Regions from separate parts of the Parabacteroides caecihominis genome, predicted to be linked through region 2. Evidence: riboswitches for the same ligand, from Rfam matches in the RefSeq annotation. Region 2 holds a riboswitch; each other region holds the start of a gene.
What was found. Region 2 has a riboswitch for cobalamin ahead of NBH14_RS06885 (porin family protein). Riboswitches for the same ligand answer to the same signal wherever they lie in the genome.
Positions count from the first base shown of each region.

Region 1 (7,682 bases), on a different contig from region 2:
ATACGGCAGCCAAACAGGTACATTTTGAAAAGGTTGAAACAGTCGGAGAAGAGAAAGTATATACTCCATTCGTGGAAGATTACGATTTCCTTCATTTCACTCCGCCTATGTCGGCTCCCGATTTCGTTCGCGAAGCTGGTCTGGGATGGACGGAAGGCAAGCTGGCTGCCGATGCCTGGGTGATGGTTGATAAAGCGACACTGGTTCACAAAACTTATCCGAACATCGTCTCCCTGGGAGATGTTGCCGGGATACCAACCAGTAAAACATCTGCGGCAGTACGCATGCAGGTACCGATCGCTGCCAAAAACCTGATCTCGTTGATGGAAGGCAAAGAACCTGTTGAAAAATACAACGGATATGCTGCCTGCCCGATCGTAACAGACTATGGACACGTACTATTGTGCGAGTTCGACTATGATAAAAAGCCGCTTCACTCGTTCCCGTTCAGCATGCTGGACACATCGAAGGAACAATGGGCGGCCTGGTTACTGAAAGTTTACATGTTGAAACCGATGTATTTCTACGGAATGCTGAACGGTTACGCATAACGGACCAAAATAACAACTCCCTATAATTCAAATGCCAAACTACAGAAAATCCCCGGGTCAGACTCCTGATGCCGGGGATTTTGTTTTACTATTCACTCCCCTCCCTCCGACTAAAAGGAAGACTACCACTTATTAAGTCGAAACTCCTTACTCACTAGAACGAAAGTCCTTACTCACTACTACCAGGGTGTACAGGGTAGTCTATCACCCTGTACACCCTGGCTAGCTATCCTGTACACCATAATCAACTACGGTGTACACCCTGAAAACACTAAGTCGTAACCTTTGAATTAGTTAGTCCATAGGTTAGTCTTAATAATTAGTAGGATTACTCCATCTTCCGATAATACCGAGGCGTATAACCTGGCAATAACTCCGGATGGAATACCCATACAAGGTCTTTCAGGAGGTAATCGGGATGTATCGGAAATTCCTCATAATAGGGTACTATTCCCGTATTACAGGTATAAATCCGGCGGTTCTTAAAGGCATCAAAGTTTTCATAGGGCGTATACTCGGTACGAAGGTCTTTGTAGGTCATGTCGTTTGCCTGATTATATTTGATCAGCCACATATCGGCATGGATCGCCTTGTCGAGTACGGTTTCAAAAGCCAAAGGGGTACTGCCCGCTCCGGGAAGGTCTTTGAAGATATAATCTGCTCCGGCATCTTTATACAGATGGGCAATATAGCTATCGCCTGCCGGCATATACCAGGAAGAACCGAATTTCTTTTCAGAAATGACGGTCGGACGGTTAGTGACTGTCTTTGCCAGCTCTTTCAGTTCCAGATAACGGTCTTCCGTTTCCCGGAAGATTGAATCTGCCATTGCTTCCTTACCGAATAACAAGCCATAGAAACGTATCCATTCAGTCCGCCCCAACGGCAACGACTCCATGTAATCGGCGGCCTCAATGATAGGAATACCCAGTTTCTCGGCAGGTCCGTATCCTGCATTCTGAAAAGGAGAAGCTATAATGATCTCTGCCCCTATATCTATAATCTTTTCGATATTCGGCGCCGTCGCCTCTCCCAGGTCGGCAATCTTTCCGGCACGCAAACCTTCCTGAATGGAAGGCGTATCCATATACCGGGGTTCACATACGCCGATCACCTTATCCGCTTCATTCAGCTGGTCGATAATAGCCGCATGAACGGAGGTATAAACCACGATATTCTTCACCGGTGTCCGCACAACCGTCCCCTTAGGCAAATCACCGGGCATTGACGTACTGCGGTCCACCAACAGATAACGTTGCAGGATACGGGTACTATCCCAAGGGTCGCGGACTTCTACCGATGTATAATCAGTGAAGTGCTGTATGGTGAAACCACGGGCATAGCGGATGGAGTCGGAAGATACAACTTCTTTAATAACAGTATTCTGTTTTCCGTTACATCCTGATAACAGAAAACAGAATACAATAAAAATATGAAAATATAACTTCATCTATTATTGATTCGTAACAAATGCAAATGTAGAAGGCGACATACCGACTTCTACTGTCTTTTTCAATGTACCTTCTTTGTCAAAAATAAAGATATCATCATTCTGGAAATAACTTGATATTCCATAATAAACATCTCCGCTCACCGGATCAACGCCAATGGCAGAAGGATCTGAAGTAAATACAGAAAAGTCTTTAATGAAAGTCGGATTAATTACTTTGTCGGTCTTCAAATCAAAAGTAAAAGCAGCTTTACCATCCGGGTTGTAGTAGTTAGCCACATAGCAATAAGCCGTATCGTTCTTCACATACATTTTTGTTACATTCACTCCGTCAACAGCCTCAGCTTTATCATCTTTCGTATCAACACGATACAGCATATCAGCACCGACCTTGTAATCGCCATAACAAACAGCATAAATATCTCCTTCCGAATCAGAGAATACATGATTCGGATTCAAGCCGACGGTAACATCACCAATCTTTTTGAAGGATGCAATATCCACCACAGACAATTTATCCGAAGTTGACGGCCAGTTCATCCCATCAGTATCAGCTGTGTAAATTTTTCCATTTGCGATAGCAATACCATCAGGGTTTGGACCAACAGCTGTATATCCTTCAATCGCCAATGAAGCAGTGTCAATCTTTGCTACAAAACCATCAAAAGTAGTCATGTATACCTTACCTTCATGTGAAGCCATCATACGAGGAGCACGGGGGGCACCTTCGCTATCAACAGGTTTTAAGGTTGTTATTACCTTAGATGTTGCTGCATCAAGAACCTCCAGTGTACTTGAGCGATAAACAGAAATATACAATTTAGAGCCGTATAAGAGCATACTCTGTCCCATATTACCCAAAGCACGCCCATTTACATCTGCAAAGATATCAGCAGTCATTTCTCCACTTTCCATGTCGAGCATAGACAGGGTTGCATTATTCTGACCATCCATGCCACCATTCAGGATATACACCTTAGATGTTTCAGTCGGAACGGCTGGAATTTCCGGTTCCGGTATTGAATCATCATCATCACAACTTGTAAACGTAACGCCCAATACTATTGTCAGCATTGAAGCAAACCAATAAAACTTTTTCATTTTAAATTATATATAATTAATATGTAATGGAAACTGCACATCTGAACGATCGACCCGGCATTGGATAATATCTCACAATATCATATTGTTTATCTGCAATATTCAGAATATCAGCCTGTAAACGCAAAATACAACGTTTCAAACGAAAATTACGATTCAGTGAAACATTCTGTTCTACATAAGACTCAATCTCATTTTCTTTGATATTCTGACGATTCATATACCTAACACCCGAAGCCGTTAACGAATAACTGATATTTACCCATGGGTTTAGGAAACTCGCCGAATACGAGCCGGAATGCCTTGGGGTATAGGGTATCTGATCTTTGTAGCTCTTGTCTTTTTCATTCGTTATATCAATCGCTTTCTGGAAAGAATACGAGCCGTCTAACAACAACTCATAAGTATCTTTTAAAGTAATCCCTGCATGCACATTCACATCCAAACCTTTAATGTCCACTTCTCCCAGATTCATCATCTTCCAAATAAACATTGTAGGAATAGCAACAATCTTATCTTTTACTCGATTATAATAGGCATCAGTCGTTATACTAAAAGAATTGAAAAGCCAGAAACGGTCACGCCAGGTAACACCTAAATTATATTGACGAGCTTTTTCCGGCTTCAGATTGGTATTACCTATCCGAGAATAATAAAGATCATTAAATGTTGGTAACCGAAAAGCATCTTTATAGGAAAAGCGTACCCGCAAATTCGCATCAGGCAATACCCTCCACGAAAGACTTGCTGTCGGTGACAGATGTTTTCTATTTGCCGGTTTCTCCCCTAACTCAACGCGTTCATCAATATAAGTAGCCAACAAAGACAATATACTAGTTAAACGGCGATCTTCGTATTTTGCAGATAAGGCAGTTAACGAAGAAAGCCGCGAAGGAAACTGGCAGTCCTTGAAATTATTATTCAGGTCATTCCAATAAATATCCTGAGCCAAAGAGAAAGAGATATTTTGTATGGGAACATATAAAAGAGATCCTGTTAAATACGTTTCTCGCTGATAATAAGAACTTACCTGTATTCTTCCTTCATACTTATTATTCACATCTTCATACCGGTTATAATACCAGTTATACCGAAGGCTACTTTGCAGAGAAAAACGATCATTTAATTTGTTTTCATAATGTCCTTGTGCAAAGAAGTTACGGTCCCATAAGCGCTCGCCAGTATAATCGTTATAAAGATTGACAGATCCCGGTAAACCACGTTCCGAATCGAAATAATATGCTTTAAGAGATAAATCTCCGTATCTTCCCAAACCTCCGTACAGGTTTAACTCTACGCGCCCTATATTAACATCTGTGTTTTTCCTTTTCTCGCGGGTCACTATGTTTCCATTCACTAATGTAAACTCATATTGCCCGTCTGCACGTTGCCAATCCCCATCAATAACTGCACTCCAACGTTTCCCTAACTTCTGTTCATATCTCAAATAAGGATTAAACAACCCGAATGAGCCGGTTTTAATCTTGGCAGCAATGTGAAATATATCTTTCCCTTCAAATTCCGGCTTACGTGTCTTCATAACCAAAGAACTGGAAGATGCAAACATTCTGGCAGTACGAAAAATATCATCATTCTGGATAATCGACAACTCTATTTGGTCCAAATTTTCTAAAGAGAAGCGACTTATGTCTACTTGTCCACTTTGACAATCACTTACGGCTACGCCATCGTAACTGACCCCGGTATGTTGTGCTCCCAGGCTACGGACTGAAACCGTCTTCAGCCCTCCTATCCCACCGTAATCTTTCACGGTAGCGCCGGAGAAACGTTTGACAGCCTCCGATAAATCCTGTATCCCAAGCCGTTCGATACCCGAACGGTCCATCACTTGTAAAGGTGTAGCCTCGCGGGTTGTGGAAGGACGCGCCTTTTCCACGACCTCAACACCTTTCAGCTGGTGATAAACAGTCGTATCGATCTGCTGTGCGTGCAGGACAGGCACGCACAGAAATATGCCTGCCAGGCATATAAATACTATAATAAATAATGTACGCATATATCAAGTTCCATCAACACCTTACCCGAGGCATTATATAATAGAATAATGGCAGGTTTTCTGACTTGTTCTCCCATGATCGGCCGCCTTCCCAAGGATCCTAAAATCCTCAGTGGCAACAAGATTTGCCGGGGTTACAGAACTTACAGCTACGGGTACAGTTCCGGATTTGCACCGGATTCCCTATTACTAACGGCCGGCGGAAGCCAGACCGTTACACCATAATCCGGTGGCAAAAGTACAAATAATATCAATTACTATACCTGATAATTTAAAATACTACTTCTGGTAATATAATTTAACAGATCATACCACCATCCCCCAAACCATTCCGCACACAAAATGCCAACCCTTATTCTTCAAAAAACAGCGTAATTTTTCCTCAAATTGTTCCATATCGCAAAACAATTGGTTCATTTCGGAATGACTACAAAATTAGTTTAAAGTTTAACTAAATGCAAAAAAGCCAAAAAAGTAATATGTTCGGGTTTCCGACAGGTTGTTTTCGTAATATTGCACGGTTGAAAAAATATATTGACGAGGTTTAAAAAGAATTGTATGGGAGAAACAAAAGGTTATGTTTCGCAGGTTATCGGTCCAGTCGTGGATATTCACTTCGATAATGAAAAAGAAGAGAAAATAGTGCTACCCCGCATTCATGACGCCATGGAGATAACCCGTCCTAATGGGAAAATACTGATCGTGGAAGTTCAGCAGCACATTGGGGAAAACACAGTCCGTACAGTCGCTATGGATACGACAGACGGACTGCAACGAGGAATGGAAGCCGTATCATGCGGTTCGCCCATTACCATGCCGGTTGGCGATCAGGTAAAGGGGCGTTTGATGAACGTGACAGGCGATCCGATCGACGGGATGAAAATGCTGGATAAAAAAGGAGCTCTCCCTATCCATCGTGAACCGCCGAAGTTTGAAGATCTGACAACCAGCAAAGAGGTGCTCTACACCGGTATCAAGGTGATCGACCTGCTGGAACCCTATTCCAAAGGAGGTAAAATCGGGTTGTTCGGTGGCGCCGGAGTCGGAAAGACGGTTCTTATCATGGAACTGATCAATAACATTGCCAAAAAGAATAACGGTTTTTCTGTTTTCGCCGGCGTGGGTGAACGTACCCGTGAAGGTAACGACCTGCTGCGCGAAATGATACAGTCGAATGTAATCCGTTACGGTAAAGAATTTAAGGAAAGTATGGAAGCCGGTCACTGGGACCTGTCGAAGATAGATCACGAAGAACTGGCTAAATCGCAGGCGACACTGGTGTTCGGACAGATGAACGAACCGCCGGGAGCACGTTCGTCAGTCGCCCTCTCGGGACTGACCATCGCCGAATCGTTCCGCGACCTGGCTCCAGAAGGCGAGACTCGCGATATACTGTTCTTTATAGATAATATCTTCCGCTTCACGCAGGCCGGTTCCGAAGTATCCGCCCTGTTGGGACGTATGCCGTCGGCAGTAGGTTATCAGCCGACACTGGCTACCGAAATGGGAGCCATGCAGGAACGTATCACCTCTACGAAAAAAGGTTCCATTACCTCCGTACAGGCTGTTTACGTACCGGCAGACGACTTGACCGACCCGGCACCGGCAACGACCTTTACGCACCTGGATGCTACCACCGTGCTGAGCCGTAAGATTACCGAACTGGGTATCTATCCGGCAGTCGACCCGCTGGAATCGACATCCCGTATCCTCGACCCGCTGGTCGTAGGCAAGGAACATTACGAAACGGCACAGCGTGTGAAACAGATACTCCAGCGTAACAAGGAGTTGCAGGATATTATCTCCATCCTGGGTATGGAGGAACTTTCGGACGAGGACCGCCAGACAGTTAACCGCGCCCGCCGTGTACAACGTTTCCTGTCGCAGCCTTTCGCCGTGGCGGAACAATTCACCGGCGTACCGGGCGTAATGGTCTCTATCGAAGACACCATCCGCGGATTCAATATGATCATGGACGGTGAAACCGACGATATCCCTGAACAGGCCTTCCTGAATGTAGGAACGATTGAAGATGTGATTGAAAAAGGAAAGAAACTGGCAGAACAAGCAAATTAAAAACGTATGGAACTGGAAATCATATCCCCTAGTGGCGTTTTATTCAAAGGAGAGACAAATTATGTATCCTTTCCGGGTACGGCAGGTTCGTTCGACGTCCTGCCCCATCACGCTCCGATGATCGCTGCCCTGGAAGAAGGCGTTATCCGGTACCAGACAAATGAAAAGAAAGAACAAGAAATAAAAATACAGAGCGGATTCGTCGAGATAAAAGGCGATATCCTGTCCGTATGCATCGAATAAAAAAATACGATCATGAGCGGTAGATTAAGAATGAAGCTAATGGGCTTGACTACCTTTATTAATGTAGTTATCGGCGTCTCCCTGGGAGGCTTGTTATACACCATCTGGCCTTCGCATTATTATGAGTGGTATCCATCGATACCGATGTTTTACTGGTTAAGCAGTATGTTAATGATCTATTTTCTGGATCATGTCAAACGGAAACACGGAGACGTCACGGTTGTTACTTATATGGTAGTCCGCC
Region 1 covers NZ_JAMOKS010000011.1:181,606-189,287, reverse strand. The annotation lists gene NBH14_RS11490 (NAD(P)/FAD-dependent oxidoreductase) at 1-551, shown strand, start outside; gene NBH14_RS11485 (ABC transporter substrate-binding protein) at 880-2,001, opposite strand; gene NBH14_RS11480 (YncE family protein) at 2,005-3,102, opposite strand; gene NBH14_RS11475 (TonB-dependent receptor) at 3,119-5,119, opposite strand; cobalamin riboswitch at 5,153-5,358, opposite strand; gene atpD (F0F1 ATP synthase subunit beta) at 5,678-7,195, shown strand; gene NBH14_RS11465 (F0F1 ATP synthase subunit delta/epsilon) at 7,202-7,438, shown strand; gene NBH14_RS11460 (hypothetical protein) at 7,451-7,682, shown strand, end outside.
Region 1: linked by a shared signal. The riboswitch ahead of NBH14_RS11475 (TonB-dependent receptor) and the one ahead of NBH14_RS06885 (porin family protein) in region 2 are both predicted to bind cobalamin.

Region 2 (7,682 bases):
GTCGCGTAAATGCACCGGGGTGGTATAGCTGGGGATATAATGATGTGACTTGTCCTCCAACCTCCATGTATTCCGCTTATAATGTTATTCCGGGAGCAAAAGAACTGCATCTTTATCTGGAAACCGGTCACTGGACTTATCCGGAGCAAAATGCTGCATGGTTTCAATGGTTGAAAGAAATGTATAAGTAAGAAGAGGTTCGCAGACATAAATTTTGTTAGTTTTGTATCTGTTTAGCAACATACATAATACATATTTAATATGTCGTTTACTAAGATAACAGAGCAAGACTCATTATATAATAATCTGGAAAGCAAGTCGGTCCGGGAATTACTGGACGATATAAATACGGAAGACCAGAAGGTTGCGTCAGCAGTCCGGAAAACGATACCTAAAGTTGAAGAACTTGTATTACAGATCGTCCCCCGGATGAAACAAGGGGGACGTATCTTTTATCTGGGCGCCGGCACAAGCGGACGTCTGGGCGTGCTCGACGCTTCGGAGATACCTCCTACTTTCGGAATGCCGCCAACCCTGGTGATCGGACTGATCGCGGGTGGAGACAAAGCGCTTCGTAATCCGGTAGAAAATGCGGAAGATGATCTGAACCGCGGTTGGGAGGAATTGCAGGAGCACCATATTACAACAAAAGATACAGTAATCGGCATTGCCGCTTCCGGGACGACTCCCTATGTAATAGGAGCTTTGCGCAAGGCACGTGAGCAAGGAATCCTGACAGCTTCCATTTCCAGTAATCCGGATTCTCCGATGGCAGCGGAGGCGGATGTAGCCATTGAAATGATCGTAGGCCCGGAGTTTGTTACCGGCAGTTCGCGTATGAAATCCGGAACAGGGCAAAAGATGATCTTGAACATGATCTCTACTTCGGTAATGATCCAACTGGGACGTGTAAAAGGCAACCGGATGGTAAATATGCAACTTACCAACCAGAAACTGATCGACCGTGGGACACGGATGGTCGCTGAGGAACTGGGCTTGAATTATGGTCAGTCGCAACGGTTACTTCTGATGTACGGCTCGGTAAAAGACGCAATAGACGAATATCGTAAACATAATAAATAAAATTTATAGGATCTGCTACCATAAGATGTAAAAATATCTCTATATTTGCGACATGCATTGTTCCGAGCCTGTATCCGCGGGTAAGGATTAAAAGGGAACCGGGTGTGAATCCCGGACAGTCCCGCTGCTGTGAGCTTCATAACGTATCAGGCATACTTTTGCCACTGTTCTGTAAGGGGAATGGGAAGGCGCTTGATCCGGAAGTAAGTCAGAAGACCTGCAAGGCATATTCTTTCGACGGCTTCGAGGAAAGGCCGGATGAGAAAAACAAGACATCTGATGTCTTTCTATTCTTGTTCCATTCCCAGTTTGCTGTCCTTTTAGGATCTGTTTTTAATTATTTTGCCATAATAATTAGGAAAAGAAGCATGGTTCGGTTGACGGGATGAGCTCCGTCGGTGGTCCATGCTTTTCTTTTTCAAAGACTGAACAGTTAAGACGGAATACTTGTTTATTATTGGAAAAGTATGTTTATTTGCAGATAGTATTTATAAAACAACAGGCAATATGAAAAAGGTTACAGGTTTAGTTTTGATTATTTTGATGGCATTTATTGCTGTTCCCGCTAAATCCCAGTTGAAGTTTGGGGTAAAAGGCGGTTTGAATATATCGTCCGTTCATTTGAATTCAGATATTCTAAAAGCGGATAATGTAACTGGTTTCCAGATCGGTCCGATGATCGAGACAACGATTCCTCTGATAGGAGTAGGGCTGGATGCGGCTATCCTCTATTCACAGAAAGGGATGGATGTGAAATCGGAGACAGGAACTTCCACGAATGTGAAAACAGATTATATCGATGTCCCGGTGAATTTGAAATGGAAATTCGGATTGCCTATCATTAAAGGATATCTGGCTGCCGGTCCGTATATAGGTTTCCGTGTAGGTGGCGATAAATTCTGGGAGATTCCCGGAAGTGTAGTAGGACAGGTGAAAGCGAAAAACTTTAGTGCCGGTCTTAATTTCGGTGCAGGTGTGGAACTGATCAGCCATTTGCAGGTCGGTATAAACTATGGCCTGGGACTGACTGATAATTACAGTGCGGAAAAATATGATCTGAATGCCAAGAACCGCGGATGGTCGGTGACAGCCGCTATCCTGTTCTGATAACAGACAGAAGATATGAGGGGCCGGGCTTTAACAGTCCGGCCTTTTTTGTTACTTTTGACCTCGGAAATGAAATATGCAGATGTCATACTACCCCTGCCGTTGGAGAATAGCTATACATATAGTATTCCGACGGATCTGGAGGCGGCCGTAACTCCCGGTTGCCGGGTCATTGTTCATTTCGGCAAGAAACGTTACTATACTGCCATTGTGATGGAAGTACATGAACGCAGGCCGAATACGGACTTTGAGACGAAGGAGATTTATGCCCTGCTGGATGCCAGCCCTGTGTTGCGGAGGCCGCAACTTCGCTTTTGGAAATGGATCTCCTCCTATTATATGTGTAAACTGGGGGATGTCTATAAAGCGGCTTTACCTTCCGGGCTGAAACTGGAAAGCGAGACGGCTGTTACCTATAATGCTGATTTTGAGGCGGACGGTCCTTTGCGTCCTAATGAGCAGGCTGTGCTGGATGCTTTTAAAGGAGTGCTCAAGTTAACAGTCTCGGAGTTGGAAAAGAAAACAGGCCTGCGCAATGTCGTTCCCATAGTTGCTTCCCTGATGGCCCGTGGGGCAGTGGAGGTCAGCGAAGAGATGAAACGCGGGTTTGTTCCGAAGATGCAGGCATTTATCCGTTTGTCTCGGGAATATGCAACCGAAGAGCGCTTGCAGGAAGCCTTTGCTGATTTTAAGCGGGCCAAGAAGCAGGAACTTTTGCTGGTTTGCTTCCTTGATCTGAGCCACGCATTAAATCCGGCTTTAACCGTGGAAGTATCCAAAAAAGAATTACTGGAACGCAGCGGTTGTTCATCAACGATATTGGACGGGCTGCTGAAACGGGGAGTCCTTGAAAGCTATGAAAAAGAAGTGGGGCGTTTGCAGGTTCCGGTATGCCGTTTGCAACCTCTCAGTTCGCTTAGTCCGGCACAGGAGAAAGCGTATAGCGAAATACATGATACCTTTGCATCTAAAGATGTTTGCCTGCTTCATGGAGTTACTTCCAGCGGTAAGACGGAAATTTATGTACGGCTGATAGACGAGGTTCTGAAGCTGGGACGCCAGGTTCTATATATGCTTCCTGAAATAGCTATTACGACGCAGATCACCGAACGGCTGGCTAAACTGTTCGGTAATAAGCTCTTGGTATATCATTCGAAATTCTCAGATAACGAGCGTGTGGAAGTATGGAACAAACTCCTGCATGGGAACGAACCGATGGTAGTGCTGGGGGTACGCTCTTCTCTCTTTTTGCCGTTCAAGGACCTGGGACTGATCATTGTGGATGAAGAACATGAAAATACGTATAAGCAGCAAGATCCAGCCCCACGTTACCATGCCCGCAATGCTGCAATCGTGTTAGCGGGAATGCATGGTGCAAAGACGCTGCTGGGATCTGCTACCCCTTCGATCGATTCTTATTTCAATGCAACGACCGGTAAGTATGGACTGGTAGAGTTGGTTACCCGTTACGGTGACTGCCTGATGCCGGAGATCATAACTGCCGATATAAAGGAACTGAAGCGGAAAAAGATCATGAAGGACACACTTTTCTCCCCGTTATTGGTCGAGAAAGTAAATGCGTCCCTGGCACGCGGTGAACAGGCTATCTTGTTCCAGAACAGGCGTGGGTTTGCCCCGCTGATCGAATGTAAGAGTTGTGGCTGGGTGCCTCATTGCGTGAACTGTGATGTCAGCCTGACCTATCATAAATATCATAACCAATTGGTTTGCCATTATTGTGGATATACCATCCAGTTGCCGCCTCATTGTCCGGAATGCCAGAGTGTAGAGTTGAAGATGATGGGTTTTGGGACAGAGAAGGTGGAGGAGGAAATAGCTTCCCTGTTCCCTTCGGCGAAGGTCGAACGGTTAGATTTTGATACGGCGCGTACCCGTACGGCTTACGAACGCATCATTTCCGACTTTGAGAAAGGAAAGACACAAATCCTTATCGGAACGCAGATGCTGTCGAAAGGGTTGGATTTCGGAAATGTCAGTGTTGTTGGAATCCTGAATGCCGATAACCTGATGAACTATCCCGATTTCCGGGCTCACGAACGTGCTTTCCAACTGATGGTGCAGGTAAGCGGACGAGCGGGGAGAAGGGATAAACGTGGTACGGTTGTTTTGCAAACTTCCCAGCCGGAACATCCTCTGATACGGATGGTGCAACATTTTGCTTATAAGGAAATGGTTCGTTTGCAGTTGAGCGAGCGCAGCATGTTCCGGTATCCTCCTTATTATCGGTTGATCGTATTGGTGCTCCGGAGCCGCAATGAGTCGGTTTTGCAGGAACTGTCGGTGATCTATGCCGAGAAACTGCATGCCCGTCTCGGAGAACGGGTACTGGGACCTGTCACCCCTCCGGTAACACGTGTGCAGACTTTGCATATCAAGAAGATTGTGTTGAAAATAGAGATAGCCGCCGCCATCGCCCCTGTCAGGGAAATACTGGAGGCTGTCCATTCAGAGATGCAACGCTATTTGCCATTCAGGCAATTGCTGGTGCATTATGATGTGGACCCGGCTTGATAATTGAATATTGAAAATTGAGAATTGAAAATTATGGGAGAGAAGAAAGAATATAAGATATTGTTTGTTTGTCTGGGGAATATTTGTCGTTCTCCGTCGGCTGAGGCGGTGATGAAGAAACTGGTAAAAGATGCCGGGCTTGAGAATTATATAGAAATAGATTCCGCAGGGATCATGGGATACCATGAGGGAGAACGAGCCGATCAGCGGATGAGGGCGCATGCCTCCCGCCGGGGATATGTGCTGGATTCTATTTCCCGTCCGGTTCGTACGACTGACTTTTATGATTTTGATCTGATCATCGGAATGGACGACCGGAATATAGATGACCTGAAACGGAAAGCTCCCGATCTGGAATCAGTAGCCAAAATACATCAGATGACGGAATATTCCCGTAATAAGTTGTATGATCATGTCCCCGACCCGTATTACGGGGGCGCCTCCGGTTTTGAGTTGGTACTCGATTTGCTGGAAGACGCCTGTGGAGGATTGCTTGAAACTATTTCTTCAGGTCGGGATAACTGATACGGGTGTGGAACATTGTTTTCAGCTTGTCGACAAACACGCTTTTGATCGTCTCTACATCCCGGAACGTCAGCGGGGCACTTTTCAGTAATCCGTCTGCTATCTGTCCGTCAATAATTTTATCCACCAACTGTCTGATGCTTTCTTCCGTATGCTCTTTCAGGCTGCGGGAGGCGGCTTCAACGGAGTCTGCCATCATCAGCACGGCAGTCTCTTTCGAGAACGGGTTAGGTCCCGGATAAGTAAACGCCTTTTCATCGATCTCTTTATCCGGATATTGGTTTTTGAATGAATTATAGAAATATTTAGCCTTTCCTAATCCGTGATGTGTACGGATGAAATCAACGACGGCCTTGGGCAACAATGCCTTTTCTGCAATCCTGACTCCATCGGTGACATGATTTATGATTACTTTGGCACTCTGGTCGAAAGTCAGTTGGCCGTGCGGATTCACGCTGCTTTGGTTTTCGGTGAAGAATGCCGGGTTTGCCATCTTTCCTATATCATGATACATGGCTCCTGTACGGACCAGTTGGGCGTTTGCCCCGATTTTTGCAGCGGCTTCCGATGCCAAGATAGAAACCTGCAAGGAATGCTGGAATGTTCCGGGAGATGTTTCCGACAACTTTTTAAGAATAGGCGTATTGATATTGGATAGTTCCACCAGCGTGATGCTCGATACATATCCGAATGTTTTTTCCAGCATATAAACCAGGATGTAAGTAAACATCAGCAGGATGAAATTGATACCGAAGTATAGAAGCATCAACCAGTTGATCTTGTTGAAGTCTGCCTCCTGATAGAGGGCAAGGCTGATATAACATAACGTATAGGACATAAAGATCAGGAATGCGCAGCGAATCAGTTGCGAACGTTCCGAGAGGTCTCTCAGACTGAATGTAACTACCATTCCGGCGATGATCTGCAATAGCAGGAACTCATGCGGGAAAGGTACCATCAACGAACAGATCAGCACGATGACCAGATGCGTAAATAGGGCTGTACGCGAATCGAAGAAGGTCCGGACAACAATAGGCACGATTGCATAAGGCAGGATATAAACATTGAACAGCGCATAAGTGACGCATAACTCCGTTAATATGCAACTGACAAATATGCATAGAATAAGGAAAAGCGCATTCCGCCTGTTGTGTAATATCTTTAACCGGAAAGACCACAGGTATAACCAGAAACAGAAGATAATGCCGCAGACCAATACAAACTGCCCTCCGAGAATGATGCTTTGGCGTTGTGCGCCGCCAGATTTGCTTTCGTGCACGATCTTCAACGAACGCAGTACATTATATGTATGGTTATCAATAATCTCTCCCCTGTCTACAATACGTTCTCCGGCCTGTACCATACCGTTTGCCAGGGATACGCTCCGGAGCATATCGTCTTTCACTTTCTCTGACATCGCTTCGTCATACGATATGTTTTCTTTCAGATAGTTATTTATATCGCAGGATTGCAGGACCGATTTGTCCAGCCGCGGCGGACAATTGTTTATGATAAACTCATAAGCCGTTTTTACGGTGAAAAAGTCGCTGGCATACCGGGAGTGGGCGATATTGTTCTCTAACAGATTGACACGCTCATAGTTATCCTTTTTCAGTTTTTCCTGTTCCTGCGGTGCAATGATCCCGTTTTTATATAAGCTGACCAGGCTGTTTTCGATATACTGCATATAGGCAGGTGTCGCTTTCCGGTTCAGGCCATCGGTATAGGCGGCCCGTAATTTGTCGACTTCCGTGTTCTCGACAGTCGCATCCATACGGAAATACGGTTCGAAGTTTTTCAACACACTGTCCTTTTCCGCATCGACTTCTGCGTCAGTTTTATATATAGGAAAATCGCTTGGAGCCGTCAGTAATCCGTACCTCCAGGGCTTGCCTTCATAGAACTGGTAACGGAACTTTCCCTCGCGAGGAAAAAAGTAGGCGATCAGCAAAGATGCCACGATGAAATATACGGCTGGATGTATGCTATAGTTTTTTAGTTTCATAAGATTCTCATTTGAGGGCGAAATGTACATAAAAAAGTTTAGTAAGAGAAAAAAAAGGACTACTTTTGCCGCATTATTATAGAATGAAATAATTATGACTCAAAGGAAAGTTAGAGTCCGTTTTGCACCCAGCCCGACAGGGGCGCTGCATATCGGAGGTGTTCGTACAGCTTTATACAACTATTTATTTGCCAAACAGAATGGCGGAGATTTGATCTTACGTATTGAAGATACCGACTCTCAACGGTTTGTTCCGGGAGCGGAGGCTTATATTATTGAAGCGCTTACCTGGTTGGGTATCAAATTCGACGAAGGTGTGAACTTTGGTGGCGAATACGGTCCGTATCGTCAGAGTGAGCGAAAAGCTATTTACAGACAATATGTCGACCAGTTGCTGAATGACGGTTTGGCTTATATTGCATTTGATACA
Region 2 covers NZ_JAMOKS010000006.1:224,428-232,109, reverse strand. The annotation lists gene NBH14_RS06895 (acetylxylan esterase) at 1-191, shown strand, start outside; gene murQ (N-acetylmuramic acid 6-phosphate etherase) at 262-1,083, shown strand; cobalamin riboswitch at 1,124-1,322, shown strand; gene NBH14_RS06885 (porin family protein) at 1,591-2,190, shown strand; gene priA (replication restart helicase PriA) at 2,260-4,722, shown strand; gene NBH14_RS06875 (low molecular weight protein-tyrosine-phosphatase) at 4,756-5,247, shown strand; gene NBH14_RS06870 (HD family phosphohydrolase) at 5,222-7,252, opposite strand; gene gltX (glutamate--tRNA ligase) at 7,347-7,682, shown strand, end outside.

Region 3 (7,682 bases), on a different contig from region 2:
TGATCAAGCCGGAACTGATCGGTGGCTTCGTGCTCCGTATCGGTAATACCCGGATAGATGCCAGCTACGCCCAGCAACTGCGGGAAATCAGAAATCAGCTAATCGAAAAAAATTAAAAAAGAAAAACGTATGACAGACCAGATAAAAGTAAGTGAAGTTTCCGCCATTTTACGCGAACAACTGGAAGGTATCAACACCACGATCCATCTGGAAGAGGTGGGCACTGTGCTTCAGGTCAGTGACGGTGTAGCACGTATCTACGGGCTGGACAATGCCGAAGCCAACGAATTGTTGCAATTCGACAACGGAATGGAAGCCATTGTGATGAACCTGGAAGAAGATAACGTAGGTGCCGTATTGCTCGGGCCGACCGACCAGGTAAAAGAGGGCGACACGGTGAAACGTACACGTCGCATCGCTTCCATCAACGTAAGCGAGAACATGATCGGTCGTGTAATCGACCCGCTGGGCAACCCGATCGACGGCAAAGGCGAGATTGTCGGAAAGAAATGCCAGATGCCGCTGGAACGAAAAGCTCCGGGTGTCATTTTCCGCCAACCGGTAAACGAACCGTTACAGACAGGTATCAAAGCGGTGGATGCCATGATCCCTATCGGACGCGGGCAACGTGAATTGATTATCGGTGACCGTCAGACTGGTAAAACCTCGATCGCCATCGACACGATCATCAATCAACGCAGTAATTATGAAGCCGGCAATCCGGTTTACTGTATCTATGTGGCGATCGGACAGAAAGGTTCTACAGTCGCTTCTCTGGTAAACACCTTACAGGAAAAAGGGGCGATGGATTACACGATCGTAGTCAGTGCCACTGCTTCCGACCCGGCTGCCATGCAATATTTCGCTCCTTTTGCCGGAGCTGCCATCGGTGAATATTTCCGCGACAGCGGACGTCATGCGTTAGTTGTCTATGATGACTTGTCGAAACAGGCAGTCGCTTATCGCGAGGTATCCCTGATCCTTCGCCGTCCTTCGGGCCGCGAGGCGTATCCGGGTGATATTTTCTACCTGCATTCACGCCTGTTGGAACGTGCAGCGAAAATCATCAACCAACAGGAAGTAGCCAGCCAGATGAACGACCTGCCCGACAGCATGAAAGATAAGGTAAAAGGTGGCGGTTCGCTCACTGCCCTGCCGATTATCGAGACGCAGGCGGGTGACGTGTCGGCTTATATCCCGACCAACGTAATTTCCATCACCGACGGACAGATATTTCTGGAAACAGACCTGTTCAACCAGGGAAACCGTCCAGCTATCAACGTGGGTATTTCCGTATCCCGGGTGGGTGGTAACGCACAGTTGAAAGCGATGAAGAAGGTGGCCGGTACGCTGAAAATCGACCAGGCACAGTTCCGCGAACTGGAATCGTTCACGAAATTCGGCGGCGATATGGATGCGGTAACCGCCTTCACCATCGACAAAGGACAGAAAAATACACAACTATTGATACAACCCCAGTATAACCCGATGCCTGTAGAACAGCAGATCGCTATCCTGTATTGCGGCACCAAAGGTTTACTGAAAGAGGTTCCGCTGGATAAGGTACACGATTTTGAAAATGCGTTCTTACAGACTCTGATCACCAATCATCAGAAAGACGTACTCGATATATTAAAATCGGGTGTGATAAATGATGAAGTCAGCCGTATCCTGGAAGAAACAGCCCACCAGGTCAGCGGGGCATATAAAGCAGGTTGATAACAGAAATTAGACTATGGCATCACTGAAAGAGATAAAAATCCGTCTTGCGTCGATCAGAAACACGCAGAAGATCACCTCCGCCATGAGGATGGTGTCTTCTGCCAAACTGCATCATACGCAGACGATTGTCGAACATATGCTCGAATACGAGAGTAAGCTGAGCGCCATATTAAGGGGCACACTGTCGGCTGAAAGCGATATGAGTTCGCCCTACGCAGCTGTTCGTGAGGTGAAACAGGTGGCTATCGTCGCTTTTTCCTCCAACAGCGGGTTGTGTGGCGCTTTCAATGCGAACATATGGAAAGAGTTAACAGCCCGTCTCCACCAGTATGAGGCGGACGGTATAACCGTGCGCATTTATCCGATTGGTAAAAAGGTGGCGGACGAACTGCATAAAGCTGGTTATCAAACCGATGACAGCTTCCTTACGATCGGCGACAAACCGGCCTACGAGGATGCCTCGCGACTGGCAACTGCCTTGATGGAGTTGTATATCTCCGCCCAGGTCGACCGGGTGGAACTACTCTACCATCATTTCAAGAATATGGCGGAACAGGTACTGACCGAAAAGGTTTTCCTCCCGGTTTCCTTACCGGAAGCAGACTCGGAAAGTGCTTCGAGCAACTATATTCTGGAGCCGTCTGCCGAACAGTTGCTTGCCTTACTGCTCCCCAAAGTGCTCCATCTGAACATCTACACGACCTTGCTCGACACTGTCACTTCCGAGCATGCCGCCCGCATGCTTGCCATGCAGACAGCCAACGACAACGCCAACGACCTGATCCAGGAACTGACGTTGCAATACAACAAAAACCGCCAGCAGGCCATCACCAATGAATTGCTGGATATTATGGGAGGAAGCGGGCAATAATCTTTTACATCATCAGTAATCAATAAAAAATCGAAGCCCCGGCGAATCACTTCGGCGGGGCTCCTGGCTTTAAAATTATTATTGAACAATTTCTAACAACCAAATCTAATACTTAATAGAAGAATAATATCATTAATTGGGCAGTTAGTACACGTAAAAACATTGTCAACGGATAAACTGTAGCATAACCTACTGCCGGAGCATCATTTCCCGCCGTTGCATTCGCATAAGCCAAAGCGGGAGGATCCGTCGTACTGCCGGCCAGCAATCCCATCAACGTATAGTAATTCAGTTTAAAAAAATGCCTGCCAATCAATCCGATGACTAATAAAGGCAGCATTGTTATAATAAAACCGTAACCAATCCAGACAAATCCGCCTTTATTCACGATAGTATCCACAAAACCATCCCCGGCACTCAGCCCGACACAGGCCAGGAACATGGTTATACCAATCTCCCGGAGCATCAGATTGGCACTCTGGGTAGTATAAGTAACCAGTTTATAACGGTATCCGAAACGGCTGATCAGGATAGCGACAACCAACGGACCACCTGCCAAACCCAGCTTGATAGGTTGAGGAATCCCTGGGAAACTAATTGGAATACTTCCCAGAATAATACCTAAAGCGATACCGATAAATATTGGAATCAGGTTCGGTTCATTCAGACGTTTCATCGAATTACCCAATATCATACTCACCTTATCGACAGCCAGTTCACTACCAACTACGGTTACACGGTCGCCAACCTGCAATTGCAAACCTTGTGTTGCTACCAGTTCCACTCCGGCACGATTCACACGTGTGACATTGATACCATGCAAACGGCGTAACTGCAAATCCCCCAGTTTAGTGCCCGTCAGTTCCGGCTTTGTCACCAAAATGCGGCGGCTGACAAAAGCACTTTCGGCGGGAATCCATTGTTTACGGTCCATCTCTATCTCTTGACCGATAAAGGTTTTTATAGTTTCCGCATCATGTTCTGTCGTGATCACGAATATTTTATCATCTTCTTCCAAAATCGTACTGCCGGTAACAATGTCCACTTTATTGGTCTTGTTACGCCAAATACGGGATATGACAAATTCCCTATGCTCCAACAGGGCGGCAAGCTCCATTATCTTCCTGCCAAAAAGAGCCGGATTCTTCACTATCAGCGATATAGGTGTAGCCTCACTATTATGCACATTATTCTCTTCTTCCAGCTTTTTCGTCTCCTGGTCAAAACTTATATGAAAAATATACCGGACAAACAACATGGAAAGGATGATACCGACGACTCCCAGCGGATAAGCAACGGCATATCCCAATGCAATCGTATCATCGGAAGCCCCCGTCATATCACTAAATGCCTGTTGAGCAGCCCCCAGTCCCGGTGTATTTGTCACTGCACCCGATAAAATACCGACCATCGTCGGAATAGGGATTCCTGTCACAAAATGTATCACCAAGGCCATCATAACCCCGAGAAAGACAATTCCGCAAGCCAGACCATTCAAAGTCATCCCCCCTTTCTTAAAAGAAGAGAAAAAACCGGGTCCGACCTGCATGCCGACTGAATAAACAAATAGGATCAATCCAAACTCTTTAAAGAAATGAATGACAGACGGATTGATTGTAAACCCAAAATGTCCCAGTAGAATGCCGACAAACAATACCAGGGTTATCCCCAGAGAAATCCCAAATACTTTGATTTTCCCAAGTTGGATCCCTATGGCAATAACCAGAGACAGTAAAAGGATGGAATGTCCGATACCTTCTCCCCATAATAATTCATGAATCCATTCCATAGTCAATCACTTTTGAGGCACAGCAAAACTCCACGCCACAACGCGAACAAAGCTTCTCCATGATTTTCATACAATTTAGAATTAATATTCTTTTCGAACCATTTCCCTAACCCACGAGGAAAAACAGCCTTTAACGAACGGCAGGTCTTCTGACTGACTCCCATCCTGAAGCCTTCCCGACACATGTCAGTGGCATAAGTTGTTTTCAGGATGTTATTAGAGCTTCACAGCAGCGGGACTGTCCGGGATTTACACCCGATTCCCTTTTAATCCGTATCATCCGAACAGACAACACGAAACCAATTCGGAGGCAAAGCTACAAAATAAAAGACAAAATCAATATGATAAATACAAGTTTTTTAAACTTTTACGTTCCTGTTTATTTATAAAACTATGACATAAGCAGAAATCCCTGCCAGCCTCACGGTCGACAGGGATTTACCATTCATAATTCTAACAACAAAATCAAATCGTTACAATGGCATATTGCCATGTTTTTTCGGCGGATTGCTCTGGCTTTTGTTCTTTGCCATCTCCAACGCCTGTATCAGCTTGAAACGAGTCTGCCGCGGCATGATAATCTCGTCGATAAATCCTTGCTCAGCGGCCCGGTAGGGATTAGAGAAGTTTTCCGCATACTCTTTCATAGCCCGCTCTTTCTCTTCTCCGGTTGCTTTTCTATATAAGATATTAACAGCCCCTTCTGCTCCCATAACGGCAATCTCCGCCATTGGGTAAGCCAGATTAACATCGGCACCGGTCGGTTTGCTCGACATAACGATATAAGCACCGCCATAGGCTTTCCGGGTAATCAACGTGATTTTAGGTACGGTCGCTTCCGCATAAGCATAGACGATCTTCGCGCCGTGGCGGATAATACCGTCGTGCTCCTGGGTACATCCCGGAAGAAAACCGGGTACATCTTCAAAAGTAACCAGCGGAATATTGAAACAATCGCAAAAACGGATGAAACGAGCCGCCTTATCCGAAGCATCGATATCCAGCACACCTGCCAGGAATGCCGGCTGGTTGGCAACGATACCGACCGTACGTCCGCCTAAACGGGCAAAACCGACTACGATGTTTTTTGCAAAATGCGGCATTACCTCAAAGAAATAGTGATTATCCACCACCGGTTCAATAATATCCTTTATATCATAAGGAATATTCGGATCATCCGGAATCACCTCCTGCAACGATTCTTCTTCACGGCGGATATCATCCGTACAAGGAACAAGTGGGGCATCTTCCATATTATTGGCCGGAAGAAAACCGAGTAATTCGCGGATACTCATTAATGTTTCTTCTTCCGTATCACACATAAAATGAGTAACACCGCTCTTGGTACTATGTGTATAAGCACCGCCCAATTCTTCTTTTCCTACTTCTTCATGGGTAACCGCCTTGACCACGTCCGGACCGGTGATAAACATATGGCTTTTTTCTTTCACCATAAAAATAAAATCGGTCAACGCAGGCGAATAGCAGGCTCCTCCGGCACAAGGTCCGAGGATCGCAGAAATCTGCGGAACCACTCCCGAGGCCATCGTATTCTGATAGAAAATGGAAGCATATCCGGCCAGACTGCTGACCCCTTCCTGAATACGGGCACCACCCGAATCATTCAGGGCAATTACCGGCGCTCCGTTTTTCAATGCCAGTTGTTGCACCTTGACGATCTTCGCGGCATTCGTTCCGCTCAATGTTCCTCCGTAAGCGGTAAAGTCATAAGCATAGACAAACACTTGGCGTCCGTCTATCTTGCCATACCCCGAAACGATCCCGTCACCCGCTATTTTGTTCTTTTCCATACCGAAATTGGTACAACGGTGAATGACAAACTTATCCAGTTCGACAAATGTACCCTTATCCAGTAACATGTCAATACGTTCACGGGCAGTCATACGTCCGGCTTCATGCTGTTTCTCTATACGTGCCATACCGCCTCCCAACGAAGCAGCCTTATCCAGTTCTTCAAACGTTTTATATAAATGTTCTTTTCCCATTTTAATCCTCTTTGTCTGTTATTATATCCAAAGTCAGAAGGACCTGGTTGCTCGTCACCGAATCCCCTTCCTTTACCTGCACATCGCGTACCGTGCAGGCCGAACTTACCTTATAATTACTCTGCATCTTCATTGCTTCGATCACTACGACAATATCGCCAGGTTCGAGACGGTCGCCTTTCTGAACAGCAACCTTCACCACCTTGCCGGGCATCGGAGAAATAATCTTATTGTCCTGCCGCTCTTCGCTATTCCTGCGCATACGCAAATATTTCACCTGCGTATCAACAATATCCACACCATAAGAGAGGAAATGGGTATTCACCGTATAGTTTTTACCACTTTCTCCGCGGATCAGTTCTGCATTATACGAAACACCGTTGTGCAAAATAGAACAGGCGCCATTTTCGGCCATTACGACATCGACTTCATAAGGGATACCGTCAATAGTCAACCGGACTTTGTTTCCATCTTTACTGACCAACGAAACATCCGCAACTCTTTTTCCAATATGTATTTCCATAAATAATAATTATTCAATAGTGCTAATGTGCCGATTATTAAATACGCAGGACTCCTTTTTGTAATCCGAATTCACGCCAGCGGCTGATCGGACGATTGTCGGAAGCCTGACCGGATCTGTTTTCCTCCAGATTGACCAGATAATCTATATAGGCAGCGATCATAGCTATATTTTCAGTCTCTGTTCCACCCTCTTCTACGGGATGTTGCAATTGTCCGGCATTTTTTTCAATAAAAGAAGTATCATACTTTCCCTGCACAAAGTCGGATGTATCCATAATCCGACGTAAGTAACCGATATTCGTTTTCAACCCGGTAATCTTATACTCATGCAATACCCGCCGCATGCGTTCGATCGCATATTGGCGCGTTGTCGCCCAAACGATCAGTTTTCCGATCATCGGGTCGTAATAAACCGGTATTTCATATCCTTCATACACATAACTGTCTACACGGACACCGATGCCGTTCGGCTCTGTCAATTGTTTAATGACACCGGGAGAAGGCATAAAACCGGCTTCTGTATCTTCTGCACAGATACGGCATTCAATGGCATGTCCGCGCTGGACGATCTCCTCCTGGCGGATATGGAGCGTTTCGTTGTTAGCCACCCGGATCTGTTCTTTTACCAGATCGACGCCTAAAACTTCCTCGGTAATCGGATGCTCCACTTGGAGACGCGTATTCATTTCCAGAAAATAAAAATTCCGATGTTTGTCCACCAAAAACTCAATGGTACCAGCACCTGAATAGTTGACAGCTTTTGCCGCAG
Region 3 covers NZ_JAMOKS010000011.1:171,439-179,120, reverse strand. The annotation lists gene NBH14_RS11440 (F0F1 ATP synthase subunit delta) at 1-116, shown strand, start outside; gene atpA (F0F1 ATP synthase subunit alpha) at 130-1,719, shown strand; gene NBH14_RS11430 (F0F1 ATP synthase subunit gamma) at 1,736-2,593, shown strand; gene NBH14_RS11425 (putative transporter) at 2,706-4,382, opposite strand; cobalamin riboswitch at 4,505-4,701, opposite strand; gene NBH14_RS11420 (acyl-CoA carboxylase subunit beta) at 4,856-6,388, opposite strand; gene NBH14_RS11415 (acyl-CoA carboxylase biotin carboxyl carrier protein subunit) at 6,390-6,911, opposite strand; gene accC (acetyl-CoA carboxylase biotin carboxylase subunit) at 6,949-7,682, opposite strand, start outside.
Region 3: linked by a shared signal. The riboswitch ahead of NBH14_RS11425 (putative transporter) and the one ahead of NBH14_RS06885 (porin family protein) in region 2 are both predicted to bind cobalamin.